DNA from 4 places in the Bradyrhizobium sp. 159 genome. Region 1 is predicted to be linked to each of the others. Evidence: predicted binding sites of a transcription regulator. Region 1 holds the regulator's gene; each other region holds the start of a gene.
What was found. Region 1 encodes LexA, which represses DNA repair genes until DNA is damaged. Its sites were predicted from a motif close to TGTTCNNNNTGTGTTCNG; they were not measured.
Positions count from the first base shown of each region.

Region 2: IVA96_RS12665 (DUF3072 domain-containing protein) is a predicted target of LexA. The motif match lies at 2,704-2,721, and genes of this name have one in related genera.
Region 3: ruvC (crossover junction endodeoxyribonuclease RuvC) is a predicted target of LexA. The motif match lies at 1,571-1,588, and genes of this name have one in related genera.
Region 4: IVA96_RS23210 (single-stranded DNA-binding protein) is a predicted target of LexA. The motif match lies at 2,062-2,079, and genes of this name have one in related genera.

Region 1 covers NZ_JADPKE010000061.1:91,271-95,294, reverse strand. Annotated here, with positions in the region: gene IVA96_RS17295 (ComEC/Rec2 family competence protein) at 1-1,013, shown strand, start outside; gene IVA96_RS17290 (hypothetical protein) at 1,152-1,586, opposite strand; gene lexA (transcriptional repressor LexA) at 2,141-2,842, opposite strand; gene glp (gephyrin-like molybdotransferase Glp) at 3,020-4,024, opposite strand, start outside.
Region 2 covers NZ_JADPKE010000050.1:20,646-24,669, forward strand. Annotated here, with positions in the region: gene IVA96_RS12640 (hypothetical protein) at 1-465, shown strand, start outside; gene IVA96_RS12645 (hypothetical protein) at 676-978, shown strand; gene IVA96_RS12650 (hypothetical protein) at 1,409-1,594, shown strand; gene IVA96_RS12655 (cupin domain-containing protein) at 1,700-1,969, opposite strand; gene IVA96_RS12660 (hypothetical protein) at 2,220-2,444, opposite strand; gene IVA96_RS12665 (DUF3072 domain-containing protein) at 2,762-2,953, shown strand; gene IVA96_RS12670 (hypothetical protein) at 3,011-3,163, shown strand; gene IVA96_RS12675 (hypothetical protein) at 3,345-3,554, shown strand; gene IVA96_RS35595 (hypothetical protein) at 3,606-3,737, opposite strand.
Region 3 covers NZ_JADPKE010000053.1:130,643-134,666, forward strand. Annotated here, with positions in the region: gene IVA96_RS14605 (methyl-accepting chemotaxis protein) at 1-427, opposite strand, end outside; gene IVA96_RS14610 (YebC/PmpR family DNA-binding transcriptional regulator) at 649-1,395, shown strand; gene ruvC (crossover junction endodeoxyribonuclease RuvC) at 1,619-2,146, shown strand; gene ruvA (Holliday junction branch migration protein RuvA) at 2,143-2,760, shown strand; gene ruvB (Holliday junction branch migration DNA helicase RuvB) at 2,781-3,812, shown strand; gene IVA96_RS14630 (metallophosphoesterase) at 3,962-4,024, shown strand, end outside.
Region 4 covers NZ_JADPKE010000085.1:7,218-11,241, reverse strand. Annotated here, with positions in the region: gene gyrA (DNA gyrase subunit A) at 1-1,063, opposite strand, end outside; gene IVA96_RS35640 (hypothetical protein) at 1,158-1,280, opposite strand; gene IVA96_RS23210 (single-stranded DNA-binding protein) at 1,420-1,908, opposite strand; gene IVA96_RS23205 (outer membrane beta-barrel protein) at 2,341-3,123, shown strand; gene IVA96_RS23200 (outer membrane protein) at 3,356-4,024, shown strand.

The DNA of each region.
Region 1 (4,024 bases):
TGCCGAACCTGTTTGCCTCGCCCGATCATTCCGCGACGGCCCGTATCGCGCTGTGGGGCGGCCGCGAGATCGCGATGCTATTCCTGGCCTCGCTGATCGCAGGACTTGCGACCACGCCCTATGCCGCCTTCCACTTCCATCGCGTCACCCCGTTCGGCGTGCTCGCCAATCTCGGCGCGATGCCGGTGGTCTCGGCACTGGTGATGCCGGCTGGCCTGTTGGGACTGCTCGCGGCTCCCTTTGGGCTTGACAGCGTGTTCTGGTGGCTGATGGGGATCGGCATCGACTGGATGGTCGCGGTGTCGCGCTGGGTGGCGGCACTGCCGGGTGCAGTCGGCCGGATCCCTGCCTTCGGCACCGCGCCGCTGATCGCGGCAAGCCTCGGGATCATCTTGATGGGCCTGTTGCGCACGCCCTTGCGCTGGTCTGGCGCCTTGGTGCTGCTGGCCGCCATCGCGTGGGGCCTGTCGGTGCGGCAGCCCGACATCCTGATTGCCGGGGACGGCGCCAGCGTCGCGGTGCGGGGCAGGGACGGGCAGTTGCATGTGATCCGGGCGAGCAAGGATGGCTTTCTGCTCAAAGAGTGGTTAGCTGCCGACGCCGATCCGCGCGATGCCGGGAGTAGCTCGCTGGCTGACGGCGTGTCGTGCGACGAGTCCGGCTGTGTGACGCCGCTTGCCGACGGTCGGCTGGTCGCGCTTTCACTGCGCATCGATGCGCTGGCTGAGGATTGCAGTCGCGCCGCGCTGGTGGTCACGACGCGCCCCGCGCCGCCCGATTGCGCGGCGATGGTGGTCGACCGGCAGCGTCTCACCAGCCAGGGCGCGCTGGCGTTGACGCAGCGTGGTGACGGCTTTGCGATACAGGCGGTGAGAGCAAGAGGCACAAGCCGTCCCTGGTTGCCGGCCGGCGCCGGCGAGGGTGATTTCGATGGGAGCCTTGTGCCGAGGACGGCCGCGGCCCGCAACCGGGATGCAACGCCGGCGGAGACCGACTTGCAGGTCGACGATTAGGGGCCGGACGATTAAAAACAAATGCGAAGAGTAGGTCCGGGTCCGACCGGACTCCGCAGCACACAAATTATACCATCTCGCCGGCCTCGGCCGGCGATGGCATTTCAATCCTGGCCCGACCCCGCGGGCGGGGACGGCTCAGCCAATCGGCAGGCGCGTGATCGTCGACCGGCTATCGGCAACGATCTGCGGCTTGTGCTCGCGCTCGCTGACCGGCTGCGTCACCGGCAATTGCAGCACGGTTGCGCGCTGGCCTTCGACGAGCTGCGTCACCAGCACGTATTTGCCGTCGGGGAATTCGATCGCGTCATGATGGCGGTCGGGTATGTGCGGATCGATCTTGCCGAACTTGCCGACGCGGGAGTTGATGGTGCGCGTCCAGATCCAGCGATTATCGTAACGGACGTTGTCGGCGAAGGCGAGCTCCGTTCCCGGCAGCAGGCAGACGGCCACGGTCGGATCGGCCGCGGAAGCAAAGCCGCGCGTTGAGGTGCCGCGGAACGTTGTCGACACGATCGTCTCGCCGACTTCGGCGGGGCGAGATGCAACGGCATGCAGGCTGTAGTCACACATCGGGTGCTCCTCATTCGAAGATAGCAACCCGCGCCTCCTTCGGAGGCGCAAGCCTCTATCAGAGTGGAAGCACGTAACGCTCTGCTCGGTTGTGGGCAAATCTGCGGCTGGCGTTGCCGGACACGATCACATTATCTTTCCCGAAGTCATAGGAACAAAGCTCGCTTCAGTGCATTCGGCGGATGCGAGCGCCCGTGGCCTGCGGGCGCCGAGAGGGGGAATGTGGCCAGCTTCGCCGTGGCTGTCGGTTGATGGGAGTTTAGGCGTTGCGGAATAGCTCGCTCCCTACGTGCGCAGATTGCGTGCATGGTGCTGCAATTGAGTTGCGAATGCTTGCGCGGCCGATGCAAGCGATCAGCACGCTGCGAAGGCGCTTAAAGCGATCCTGCGCACGATCTCTTCACAAGCGATGCGTGCTTGGAGCCGCATGCCGAGGATGGAGCGCCGGAGAGAGGGGCCGGATAATCTGCGCAAGACCAAAAGACTATCCAGCTGGAGCGGACCATCGTCCGCTCCAATCGGAATCATTGGTATCGAATGACCGCTGGCCCGTCTCAGTACTTGCGGTACAGCCCGATCAGCTTGCCCTGAATCTTCACCCGGTTCGGCGGCAGGATGCGCACCTCGTAGGCGGCATTGGCGGGCTCGAGCGCGATCGACGCCCCCCGGCGACGAAAGCGCTTGAGCGTCGCTTCCTCGTCGTCGATCAGGGCCACCACGATGTCGCCGGTATCGGCGCTCTCGTTACGCTGGATCAGCGCCATGTCGCCATCGAGAATGCCGGCTTCGACCATCGAATCGCCGCGCACTTCGAGTGCGTAGTGTTCGCCCGAGCCGAGCATGTCGGGCGGCACGCTAATGGTGTGACTGCGGGTCTGCAACGCTTCGATCGGCGTGCCGGCCGCGATGCGACCCATCACGGGCACCGCAACGGGACGCTCGCCTTCGTCCGCGGAAGAACTGGAGCTCGCGCGCACCTTGCCGAGATTGCCCTCGATGACGCTCGGCGTGAAGCCGCGGCGGCTGCCGGCGGCGGCCTGGAGCTCGGGCAGCTTGATCACCTCGATGGCGCGGGCGCGGTTGGGCAGGCGGCGGATGAAGCCGCGCTCCTCGAGCGCGGTGATCAGGCGATGGATGCCCGATTTCGAGCGCAGGTCGAGCGCATCCTTCATCTCGTCGAAGGAGGGCGGCACGCCACTTTCCTTCAGACGTTCGCTGATGAACCGCAGAAGCTCGTATTGTTTGCGCGTTAACATCTCGACCAAAGTCCCCCGGTTGATGTCGTTCGATTCCGAGACGCTAAATTGGAGCGGTGAACCGCTACATGCTCGAAACAAATCATGAACGGACACTATATGTTCGATATGTGTTCCGCAACTGCTTAATTTACCGTGAACGGGACAAAGTTCGCGGAACGCGTGTGGTGGATGCGTTCAGACGGGCAGGCGCAGGACCTCGCAAGGCGAGCCGGCTTCTGCCTTCGGAGCGAACGGTGCGCGGACGAGAAGTGCCTGTGCTGCAGCGAGATTCGCAAGCAGCGAGGAATCCTGGTGATTGACGGGAAGGGCCACCAACGTGCCATCGTCGCGCGTCTCCAGATGTGCGCGCAGATAGTCCGCGCGCATATCGTTTGCATCCACATCGCGGCCGAGCACGGCGCGTTCTTGTCGGTGATGAATCATGGATCGTCCCGACAAGGCGCGAATCAGCGGCACCAGGAACAGGAAGGCGCACACGTAGGATGACACAGGATTGCCCGGCAGGCCGATCACGCGCATCGCGCCGAGCCGCCCATGCATCATCGGCTTGCCCGGGCGCATCGCGATCTTCCAGAACGCCATCGCGATGCCTTCGTCCCTCAACGCCTGCTGGACCAGATCATGGTCGCCGACCGACGCGCCGCCGCTCGTGACCAGGATCTCGGCGCCGCTCTCGCGGGCGCGGCGGATGCCGGCAGTGGTGGCCTCCAGCGTATCGGCGGCAATGCCGAGGTCGATGGTATCGGCCCCCTCGCTGCGGGCGAGCGCGTGCAGGGCATAGCCGTTGGAATAGACGATCTGGCCGTGAGCGGGTGTGGTTCCCGGCATGACCAGCTCGTCGCCGGTGGCGAGGATCGCGACCTTCGGACGGCGGCAGACGGCAAGCTGCGGATGATTCATGGCGGCGGCGAGCGCGAGATCGCGCTCGGTGAGACGGGTTCCCTTGCGCAGGAGCACGTCTCCTTCGGAGAAGTCGACGCCCGCGGGGCGGATGTGGCGGCCGGCAATCGCGGCTTCCTTGATCGTGATGCGCTTGCCGTCCGCAACCGTGTCCTCCTGGATCACGACCGCGTCGGCACCGTTGGGAATGACGCCGCCGGTGAAGATCCGCACGGCTTCGCCGGGGCCCAGCGTTCCCGCGAACGGACGACCCGCCGCCACTTCGCCAATCAAGGTGAG
Region 2 (4,024 bases), on a different contig from region 1:
TTGATCATTGTTGCAATCGCCGCCCTCGTAGCCATCCAGCCGAGCTTTTTGAAGCCTGCGTCATTGGCCCTCGTGAAAAAATCCGACATCTTCGGCTTCTCGCCCGGGATGACATTCGACGAGACAAGCAAGCTCGTCAGTCAACGTCGCTATCTGTGCCGCCAGATCCGCGGTTCGTATACCCTCGAATGCGACATCAATGGCGCCAAGGTCACGGTCCATAGCGACGAGGCCCACGTCAGGCGTCCGGTCTGGCGTGTCCATGCGGAGTTGACTAATCCGCGGCCGCAGGACGTCGCCGTCAAATCGATCTCCGACCAGTTCAACGCCCAGCCAGCCAAGGACCGCGAGGGCTGGATATGGATCGTCGGCCGTGGCCTCAAGCTGAGCTATGACGGCCTCGCCTTGAAGCTCGTCGACGAGAGCGCGGAGGCCCGGCTTCGCAAAGACGAAGCCAAGCGCTAGATCCGGAAAAGTGTGCAGCGGTTTTCCGAAAAGATCATGCTCAAACAATAACCTAAAGCGCGATGACGTTCATCCTGATTCATCGCGCACTTTAGAGAGCACTGCGGGTCACCTCATCGTGAAACTTGTGACTCGGCACACCTTGTTGAGACTTCGGTAACCTAACGCCTCCAATCTCGCATCAGTATCGTTGCGTTGGAGTATCCCACAGTGCTGGATTTTAACGAGCTGCGTGAACTCGCAGCTGACGTGCGTATTTTCGTCGATGTCGCCGAGGACAAGGCCGAAGCGCTGCGAGCCGTCATCGCAGCCTATGACGTCGTGCTGGCGATCTTCCCCTCTGGAGACGGCATGGGCCTCCACGTCGTCAAAGGCAAAGAGATCCTGGACAAGATCGCAAACTCGCGGAGCCATGCGATGTACAACCACACGGCCATCGCGGTTCCTGATCTCGAGCACGCAGAAGTGCTCAAATACCTGACGGTCTCCGTCGAGCAACGGATCGCAGCCTGAAGTAGGACGGTCGTGGTTGAATCGGTATGAGCCGAGGTTCACCTCTCCCGTAGTTGCCGAAGGTGTTCGGCCGGCATGTTTGCCCGGCGATGCAAAGCATTCTCCGGAGCCGCCCGCGCCAGCGGCGTCCTCACCATGACGGTCTGATATCTCGCCACAAAGCGACCTGAGGCCCGCCGGAAGCGGGCGTCTCGAAGGACGGGCTCCGGGCGAGTTATCGCTACGTTTCTTGACCTGCAATAGGCCTTGCCCGCTGGGGAGAGGTGAACCCTCGAACGAGCGAGCGAAGCCGATTTCGCTACGAGCCGCATGGTTCTTCAGCAGCGCGCACCGTCACCGTTGAAGCACCTTGCAGCAAGCTTAGGAGGAAGCCAGCATGAGAGCTGCAAGATGGGGTTCTCTTTTGGAAGCATTTCCTGCATAATGCTGCATGGCAAAAATAAAAGTTACTTTCAAAACCGTCCGGATCTCAGAGAACGACTGGAAGATACTGGCAGACTACCCCAACAGCGAACAGCGCGAAATCAGCGGATTCACCAGCAAGGCGGATGCCGACGACTGGATCAACGGCGACCGCAAGATCGCCTGGCTCCGCTCTCAGGGTTACGCCAAGTGACGCACTAGCTCGATCGCATCGCCCTCGGCTTCACGCGGGCGGCCTTGGTCCTCCAAGGCTGCAACGACCCGCCTTCGGTTCATAGCAGCACCTAGGAACGCGTTGCTACTTGATGAACTCCGTCATCGGCTTGCCCTTGTCGACGACAAAGACGTTCAGCATCTTCAACGGCCTGTCACCGCCGATCTTGAATCCGGCGTGAGGCACATCGCGCGCGTTTATGATCGCAGCCCCTGTGGGCAACTCGCGATGACTTCCATCCGGCAAATCGAGCGTAGCGCCTTGCAGCACGTAGACGATTTCCTCACCGGGATGGATGTGCTTGGCCAGCGACTCACCGGGAGGCACTTCGACGACCACCACGACGACGTCCATGTCCTTTCCGGTGAGATCACCTCTCTTCAATTCCGTTCTGGAAATCGACGTTTGAGAACTCGCAGAGCCGATCAAGCAAGCGGTAGCAAGTATGGAAAGGGCCAGTCGCATTGCAAACCTCCCTCGCAATATAGCTGTGAAAATTGGCATCCTGCATCATGCGCGTCCATGGCGCAAAGACACGGTCTCGGCCCGGCGCCGCCAACTGAGTGCACTGTCCTCGTAAGTCGTCGCCCATTTCCTGAGTTGCTCACGGACTGTCCTTGGCCTTCCGGCTCTCGCCAATTGAAACCGGCTTGTTCAGGAAATACTCGCGGTTACCTGTCGCTGCTTCCGCATACTGGTCGATGGCCACGATGATGGCCTGGACGTGCGGATAGCACCACCCCTCCCGCGTCGCCTTTCGGCGAACATCCTCGAGCGCGGTCAGGAAGGGCGAGAGCCCTTGCTCGTCGTCGAACCAACGCCTGCTCACCACGTTCTCCCGCCAAGCACCCTGCCCTTGGTTGGCGCGGCTGCGCACTCTTCAGCGCGTCCCGCTGGGCACAGAGACTTTCAACCTTCGCCTCCATCCGCGACAGCAGGGCTTCGGCCGATGCCGTCCCGAGACCAGCCCGCTGTAGCTGGAGGATTTCCTTCCTCTGCCTCCCCGTCTGGATGCGCATCCGTTCGATCTCCCGCCTGACAGCGTCCAGGTCCGGCATGTTCAACCCCGCAATTTGAATATGGCTCATGAGAACAAAAACGGAACGAAGAGTCGAGTCAGACGTTGGACGAAAAAGGAGACGTGTGATGGCCGACAACACCCAGAAGGACCCGAAAGACTGGGTTTCCGGGGATGACCCGATGACAGGAGCCCAGGAATCCTACCTCAAGACGCTCGCCGAGCAGGCCCATCAGAACCTGCCTGAGGAAGAGCTGACCAAGGCCGAGGCCTCCGAGCTGATCGACAAGATGCGGCAAAAGGCCGGGCTGGAGGAGTGACCCCCATGATTGTGGGAACCCGGGGTCGTGTGTATGCAAGCGAAATCGGGAATCGAAATGCCTTATTTCGTTTGCGCCCGCGACGGTGTCGGGCAGATCATATTGAACAGGGACACCAGGGAAGCGGCCGAGAAGAAGGCCGCCGAGCTCCGTGACGTCGGCTACTTCGAAGTCGAGATCATCGCGAAAGCGGCCGAGAAGGCCGCCTGAGCAACTGGTGTCGCATTGCGCGCCCTGGCGGAGGTGCTCCTCCGCCTGCGCCGCACTTGTTGGGTCGCCCCTGCCCAGAACGGATGCAAGCGTGCGAGTGCGCGGCGGCCCTGCCGTCCATGGGGAATGGACGACCGCTGCTCGCTTTGGCTAGGCTGATCCAAATTCTGGAGGAGCCAAGATGCCGTACTTCACATCCAAGCAGGACCAGGCGCAACGCATTTGCAAGGTGCTGGCCGACGTGTTCTGCGCGATTTTGCTCGCGACCTTCTCGATTGTGTTCTTCGGACTGCTCGGCGGCATTGCCGCCTTCGTTGTAGTTGAGGCCGGCCTACTTGCGATTGATTGGCTCTTGCCGAACGAGGACGATGCGGCAGGCGTAGTTCGCTAGTGGACTTTCCCGTGGTGGCTCCATGCCGAAGCAGACGGGCAGTCGGGCTTGTCAAAACTGATCGCCTATGAACTTGATGATGCTGACGATCAGGCCAGAGAGACATGCTGCAGTGCCGAGGTCGGCGAGATAAAGCAACACGTCACGTTCGTCCTCACTTAGTTCTGCCAGTGCCTTGCGCATCTTCCCTCTCCATGGCCTCGATCAGCACTTGGTCGTCGAGAACATCCAGCAGATCATTAATTGTCTTATTGCCGTCGCACGACCCCGGCTCGACATAACTTGCCAGAATAACCTGGGCCTGTTTGACGGCTACCCTCACGCGATCCGGTTTCACGGCCGGTACTCTACTTACACTGTGGAAGCTAAAACGCAGATAGGAACGGCGCGTTCCTTTGCTCAGCCCCTCGAATGAGCTGGCGCGCAACAACCCTTCGGATGTGATGTCGCGATACTCCACGTCAGCGTAG
Region 3 (4,024 bases), on a different contig from region 1:
GCAGGCGATCGACATTGGCGCGGGCTTCCTGCGCGGCGGCGCTGGCCTCGTCGGCGAGCTTGCCTGCCTCGCGAACCTGCGCTCCGATTCCCAGTGCGGACTGCGTGAACTTGTCGGCGGCATGGGCGAAGGTCGAGGCGGTCGATTGCGCCGCGTTGGTGCGGCCGGTCAGGGCGTCGGTGCGGTCGCGAATGGCGGCAAGGGTTGCCGCGGTCGCCTCGGCGCCGCCGGCCACCGAATTGGCGGCGCGCTCGAGCTGCCGGATCATCGCGCCGAGCTCGAGTTCCAGCAGTTCCAGGATCTCGCGGGCCGAGTCGCCATCGGCGGTCCCGGCGGGCTCGGAATGAGCCACCGGTTGCGCAGCCTGCGGGGCTGCCGCAGGCGCAGCCATGTCCGGCAGACGCTTCCGAAATAGTCCGAACGCCATCGGGTCTCTCTGGTCGGGGGACGGTCGGACGCTATTTTCGCAGGCTGAAATGAAGTCAGGGTTAACGATGCCTGAGACCTAGGCAGAGGCCATTACGGCGGCTACCTTTACAGTGCTACCTTAGAGCAGCAGATCCCTTTGATTCCGGTGGGTTGGCGGCCTATAAGGCCGCGCCTCCCACCCATCGGCGAACGATCCCAAGACCCTTCAAGAGACCACGCATGGCCGGACATTCCCAATTCAAGAACATCATGCACCGCAAGGGGCGGCAGGATGCCCAGAAGTCGAAGCTGTTCGGCAAGCTGGCGCGGGAAATCACCGTCGCGGCCAAGCTGGGTACACCCGACCCCGCCATGAACCCGCGCCTGCGCGCCGCCGTGATCGCCGCGCGCCAGGAGAACATGCCGAAGGACAATATCGAGCGCGCCATCAAGAAGGCGCTCGGCAGCGAGGGCGAGAATTATGACGAGATCCGCTACGAGGGCTACGGCCCCGGCGGCGTCGCCGTCATCGTCGAGGCGCTGACTGACAACCGCAACCGCGCCGCGTCCGATATCCGCTCCTTCTTCACCAAGTCCGGCGGCAATCTCGGCGAAACCGGCTCGGTCTCCTTCATGTTCGACCGTACCGGCATCATCGAATACGATCGCAGCGTCGCGTCTGACGATGCCGTGCTGGACGCGGCAATCGAGGCCGGCGCCGACGACGTGATCTCCGGCGAGGGCGGACACGAGATCTACGCCTCGACCGAAAGCTATCGCGACGTCGCCAAGGCGCTGGAAGCCAAGTTCGGTGAGCCGCGCAAGGCCGCGCTGATCTGGAAGCCGCAGAACACGGTGTCGGTCGACGACGAGACCGGCGAGAAGCTGCTCAAATTGATGGACATGCTGAATGAGCACGACGACGTCCAGAACGTCTACGCCAATTTCGAGGTGTCGGACGCGCTGATGGCGAAGATGGGCGGCTAGGCCCTCAACCCTCCGCTGTCGTCGCCCGGCTTGACCGGGCGACCCAGTATTCCAGAGACGTTCGAACAATACCGATAAGCCGCGGCATACTGGATACCCGCCTTCGCGGGTATGACACCGGAATGTGTGCTGAGCGGCGGTGCGCCCCGCGGTATCCCACTTCCCCTGTTACTTCCGTTCTGTTTCTGTTTCGCTTCGGGCGGCCAGCCGCTATCACTGGCCCATGACTGCGCTCCCGATTCGCGGCCCCGTTCGCATCATCGGCATCGACCCCGGCCTGCGCCGCACCGGCTGGGGCGTGATCGAGGCTGAGGGCAACCGTCTGATCTACGTCGCCTGCGGCTCGGTGGAACCGCCGGACGACTTGCCGTTGGCGAGCCGGCTGCTTGCGATCCATGAGGGGCTCGCGGCCGTTCTGTCCGATCACCGGCCGATGGAAGCCGCGGTCGAGCAGACCTTTGTCAACAAGGACGGCGTTGCGACACTGAAGCTCGGCCAGGCCCGCGGCGTTGCCATGCTGGCGCCCGCAATGTTCGGCATCGTTGTCGCCGAATATGCGCCGAACCAGGTCAAGAAGACGGTGGTCGGCGCCGGTCACGCCGACAAGCAACAGATCGCGATGATGCTCAAGATTTTGCTGCCCAAGGCCGAGCCGCCGTCGGCGGATGCCGCCGACGCGCTCGCCATCGCCATCACCCACGCTCATCACCGCCAGAGCACCGCGCTCAGGCTGAAGGTCGTGGGGATATGATCGGCAAGCTCAAGGGGCTGATCGATACTTACGGCGAGGATTTCGTCATCCTCGACGTCGGCGGCGTTGGCTATCAGGTGCATTGCTCGTCACGCACGTTGCAGCATCTGCCGTCGCCGGGCGAAGCGGCCGTGCTGTCGATCGAGACTTATGTCCGCGAGGACCAGATCAAACTGTTCGGCTTTCGCACTGACCAGGAGCGTGAATGGTTTCGCCTGCTCCAGACCGTGCAGGGCGTCGGCGCCAAGGTCGCGCTCGCCGTGCTCGGCACCTTGTCGCCGGCTGACCTCGCCAATGCCATCGCGCTCCGCGACAAGGCGGCGGTCGCGCGCACGCCCGGCGTCGGCCCCAAGGTCGCCGAGCGCATCGTCACCGAACTGAAGGACAAGGCGCCGGCCTTTGCCAATGTCGATCCGGCCGTGGTGCATCTCGCCGGCGCCGTCGACGACCAGCGCGCGCCGCGCCCCGTGGCGGATGCGATCTCCGCACTGGTCAATCTCGGCTACGGCCAACCGCAGGCCGCCGCGGCGATTGCGTCGGCTTCGCGTAGTGCGGGCGAGAATGCCGAGACCGCGCAGCTCATCCGCCTCGGCCTGAAGGAACTCGCGAAGTGAGCGATCCCAAGGCCAATCGCATGGTCTCGCCCGAGCGCCGCAGCGATGATGTCGGCGACACCGCGCTGCGCCCGCAATCGCTGTCCGACTTCGTCGGCCAGCAGCAGGCGCGCAAGAACCTCTCGATCTTCATCGAGGCGGCGCGCAAGCGCGGCGAGGCGCTGGATCACGTGCTGTTCGTGGGTCCCCCGGGTCTCGGCAAGACCACGCTGGCGCAGATCGTGGCGAAGGAGCTGGGCGTCGGCTTTCGTGCCACATCGGGGCCGGTGATCGCCAAGGCCGGCGATCTCGCCGCTCTCCTCACCAACCTCGAAGAGCGCGACGTGCTCTTCATCGACGAAATCCATCGCCTCAGTCCGGCGGTGGAAGAGGTGCTCTATCCCGCGATGGAGGACTTTCAGCTCGACCTCATCATCGGCGAGGGCCCGGCGGCGCGCTCGGTGAAGATCGAGCTGTCGAAATTCACCCTCGTCGGCGCTACCACGCGCGCTGGCCTGCTGACCAATCCGCTGCGCGACCGCTTCGGCATTCCGGTGCGGCTCAATTTCTACACCATTGAAGAACTGGAAAGCATCGTCAGCCGCGGCGCGCGCGTGCTCAATGTCGGCATGACCGCCGATGGCGCCAACGAGATCGCGCGCCGCGCCCGCGGCACACCGCGCATCGCGGGCCGTCTGCTCCGCCGGGTCCGCGACTTCGCCTCGGCGGCCGATGCCGACAAGATCGACCGCAAGATCGCCGACCACGCACTCAGCGCGCTCGAGGTCGATGCCGCAGGCCTCGATGCCATGGACCGCCGCTACCTCACGACCATCGCGCAGAACTATGGCGGCGGCCCGGTCGGCGTCGAGACCATGGCCGCCGCTTTGTCCGAGCCGCGCGATGCGATCGAGGACATCATCGAGCCCTATCTGATCCAGTGCGGCTATCTCCAGCGCACCCCGCGCGGCCGCCTGCTCACCTCGCACGCCTTCCGTCATCTCGGTCTCGCCGAGCCCTCGCGCGACGCGGCCCAGTTCGGCCTGTTCGGCTCGGACGAGAGCGACGACTGATTTGCGCAAGTGCAAAGTGCTCCAGTTCTCATGAATTTCCGGTAATCTTGTGCAGGTCCCTGCACGGAGATGCAGACGGTCTGCACGAGCGCACCCCAATTCCGCTCCAATCGGGTCGCATCGAGAACCAGCATCACCATCGAGCGTCCATGATCACTCGCCGTCATTTCATCCGTTCCATCGGCGCCCTGTCCGCCCTCGGCGCCTCGACC
Region 4 (4,024 bases), on a different contig from region 1:
TCATCGTCTGCGGACGGCCGGAATCGAGCGCGACGGCGTTGACGCCGAAGCTGGTCTGGAGCGGCGTGAACTTGTAGAGCTGATTCAGCACCACGTCGGGCATGGCATCACGCTTGAGCTCGACGACGACGCGGTAGCCATCGCGGTCGGACTCGTCGCGCAGGTCGGAGATGCCCTCGATCTTCTTTTCCTTGTAGAGCTCGGCGATGCGCTCGACCATCGTCGCCTTATTCACCTGATACGGGATCTCGGTGATGACGATCGCCTCGCGCTCCTTCCGGATCGTCTCGAAGGCGACCTTGCCACGCATCACGATGGAGCCACGGCCGAGATGGTAGGCGCTGCGGATGCCCTGGCGGCCGAGAATGATGCCGCCGGTCGGAAAGTCCGGGCCCGGGATGATGTTGTTGAGCTCGTCGATGGTGAGCGAAGGATTGTCGATCAACGCTAGGCAGGCGTCGATGACCTCGCCGAGATTGTGCGGCGGAATGTTGGTGGCCATGCCGACGGCGATGCCGCCGGCGCCGTTGACCAGCAGGTTAGGGAACCGTGCCGGCAGAACCACCGGTTCTTTGCTCGAGCCGTCGTAATTGTCCTGAAAGTCGACGGTCTCGTTGTCGATGTCGTCGAGCAGCTTCAGCGCGATCTTGGTTAGGCGCGACTCGGTGTAGCGCATCGCCGCTGGCGGATCGCCGTCGACCGAGCCGAAATTGCCCTGCCCGTCCACCAGCAATTCGCGCATCGAAAAAGGCTGCGCCATGCGCACCAGCGCGTCGTAGATCGCCTGGTCACCATGCGGATGGTATTGGCCCATGACGTCGCCGACGATACCGGCCGACTTCTTGTGCTTCTTGTCCGGCGTATAGCCTTCCTCGTTCATCGAGAACAGGATGCGGCGATGCACCGGCTTCAGGCCGTCGCGCGCGTCGGGCAGCGCGCGCGACACGATCACGCTCATGGCGTAATCGAGGTAGGACTTCTTCATCTCGTCGAGGATGGAGACGGGGCGAATGTCCGAGGGTTGCGCCGGCTGGTTGCCGGGCTTGTTATCGTCGTCAGCCAAGGGGAAATCCGGTGAGGTTTTATCTGGGAATCATATAGCGCATCGGGGCCGCGATAACTACCCTCGCGAAGGTCAGGGCAAGCGATTTTTCCGCCTATTTTTCCAACAACTTAAGCCCTTCAGAGCCCTGCTCCCGAGAGGCGCGAAATCGGCCTTCCGAAATGGCCTCCATCGCCTGAAGATCGCGCTGCGAGTGCCCTTTCAGAATATTTGCCATGGCGCAATCCAAGCTCACGTCAAACATGAAGCGGGCCCGGAAAATCCGAGCCCACCCCGCCGATGAACAGGAATTGCTGACACGACACACCAGGCGGAGCCCGATCGGGCAATGCGCCTCGGCCGCGTGATCCGTGTTCTCAGAACGGGATATCGTCGTCCATGTCGCTGTTGCGGGCACCGCCAGCGGCAACGGGACGGCGAGGCGCGCTGCTTACGGGACCGGACGAGCCGAAGTCGCCGCTGGGTTCGTCGCCGAAGCTGCCACTGCCTCCGCCGCGACCGTCGAGCATCGTCAGGGTCGAGTTGAAGCCCTGGAGCACGACTTCGGTCGAGTACTTCTCGACGCCGCTCTGGTCAGTCCATTTGCGGGTCTGGAGCGCGCCCTCGATGTAAACCTTGGCGCCCTTCTTCAGGTACTGCTCGGCGACCTTGCACAGCCCTTCATTGAAGATCACGACGCGATGCCATTCGGTCTTTTCCTTGCGCTCGCCGGTGTTCTTGTCGCGCCAGGTCTCAGAGGTGGCGATGCTCAAATTGGCAATCGGTCGCCCGTCCTGGGTGCGGCGGATTTCGGGATCCTTGCCGAGATTTCCAACCAGAATGACCTTGTTGACGCTTCCCGCCATCGCCGCTCTCCACTCCAATGCCACTGAATTTCAAAGGCCGAGTCCGCTCTGTGCGTTCCTCCGCCGCCCGTTGAGGCGACCCTATACGCTTGCGGGCGCCGCTCAGCCCATCACCCCTCGGGTTATCCCCACATATAGCACCGCCATTGGCTTCGTTCCAGATTTGTTCTTTGAGACAATCCGAGGCGGACATCGATGGTGGTGATGAAGGCAGCCGCTCGATGGAACTTTTTTGGGTTCCCGCGAAAGGCGGAACCGCTTAACATTCATCAAGTTGCGCTTGGCTCAATCGGTCCGCGAGTGTGGCATTTCGGAGACGGACTTTGCCGGTTTCGTAGGCTAGGGTTGCCTCGGAATTAGTTCATATGGGCGTCGCGCCTTAATTAGCCGCTTCGGGGAGTTCGAGAAGCGGTCGAAACTGGGGAGACTGCAATGAATAGGATTCTGTTTAGTGCAATCGGTGCAATGGCGCTGGGCCTCTCGGCTCCCGCAAGCGCGGCAGATCTCGCTGCGCGCCCATACACCAAGGCTCCGGCTCCTGCCGTTGCCGCGATCTACGACTGGAGCGGCTTCTACATCGGTATCAACGGCGGCGGTGGTTCGAGCCACAAGTGCTGGGATTTTGTGACGCCTGTTACCGGCACTCTGGTTGGCGAAGGCTGCCACAACGCGACGGGCGGCACGGTCGGTGGCCAGATTGGCTATCGCTGGCAGTCGACCAATTGGGTGTTCGGCTTCGAGGGCCAGGGCAACTGGGCTGACTTTTCTGGCGACAACGTGAGCACCCTCTTCCCTGGCACCGCTTTGGTCACCGGTGATCGTAACCGCTCTCGCATCGACAGTTTTGGCCTGATCACTGGCCAGGTCGGCTATGCCTGGAACAATGTGCTGTTCTATGTGAAGGGCGGCGCCGCTGTGGTCGGGGACAAGTACGACGTCTATGCCGCCGCAGGCACTCCGGGCGCTGGCACGCTGCTGGCATCGGCACGTGAAACCCGCTGGGGTGGTACGGTGGGTGCCGGTCTGGAATTCGGATTCGCACCAAACTGGTCGGTCGGCGTCGAATACGACCACATTTTCCTCGGCCACCGCACGATCGGCTTTACCACGCCGGCGGGCGTTGTGTTCGGGAGCGACCGAATTGGCCAAGATGTCGACATCGGTCTCGTCCGGCTGAATTACCGCTTTGGCGGCCCGCTGGTCGCGAGGTACTGATCGCTCTGATTTCGTTCAACGATTAAAGGCCGGCCTCGTGCCGGCCTTTTTCGTTTTATCCAAAGCAGACGGTCGGATAAGTCAGTGATCAAGACGTTTTGTGGCTGTTGTGGCTTTTCGGAGACACAACTTGCGGCTTTAGTGGTGTAAGCACGGCATTAGTTGGGCCGTTGAGTCCGCTGCCTTCGGCATGGAAGGCGACAACAGAAACTGGGACTGGGATTAGTTGAAAATGAAAAAGGTTTTGTTGGCTTCGGCCTGCTTGTTCGCTCTCGCTGCTCCGGCTTCAGCCGCTGACCTCGCAGCGCGCCCCTATATCAAGGCCCCGATCGCTCCGGCCGCTGTCTACAACTGGACCGGCTTCTACCTCGGCGTCGTCGGCGGCGGCGCTTGGGAAAACGCGTCCGACCCGCGGATGCAGGGTGGCTTCGTCGGTGGCACCGCCGGCTACAACTGGCAGACCGGCAACGTCGTGTTCGGCATCGAGGCGGATGGCGCCTGGGCTGACGTGAGCGCTTCGGCGACCGCTCTTGGCATCACTGTCGCCTCCAAGACCGATGCGCTCGGCACCGTGCGCGGCCGAATCGGCTGGGCCGTCAACAACGTCCTGTTCTACGGCACCGGCGGCTACGCCTGGATCGACAACAAGATCACCGTCAGCGCCCTCGGCGTGAGCGTCTCCGACAGCAAGTGGCATTCCGGCTGGACCGTCGGTGCGGGCGTCGAAGCTTTCTTCGCTCCGCAGTGGTCGGTCAAGGGCGAGTACCTCTATCGCAGCCTCGGCAGCGAGAACTACTTCTCTAACCTTGGCGCTCCGCTGGCCTCCGGCACGATCAACTTCCACACCGTGCAGGTCGGCGTGAACTATCACTTCGGGGGCCCGGTGGTCGCCAAGTACTGA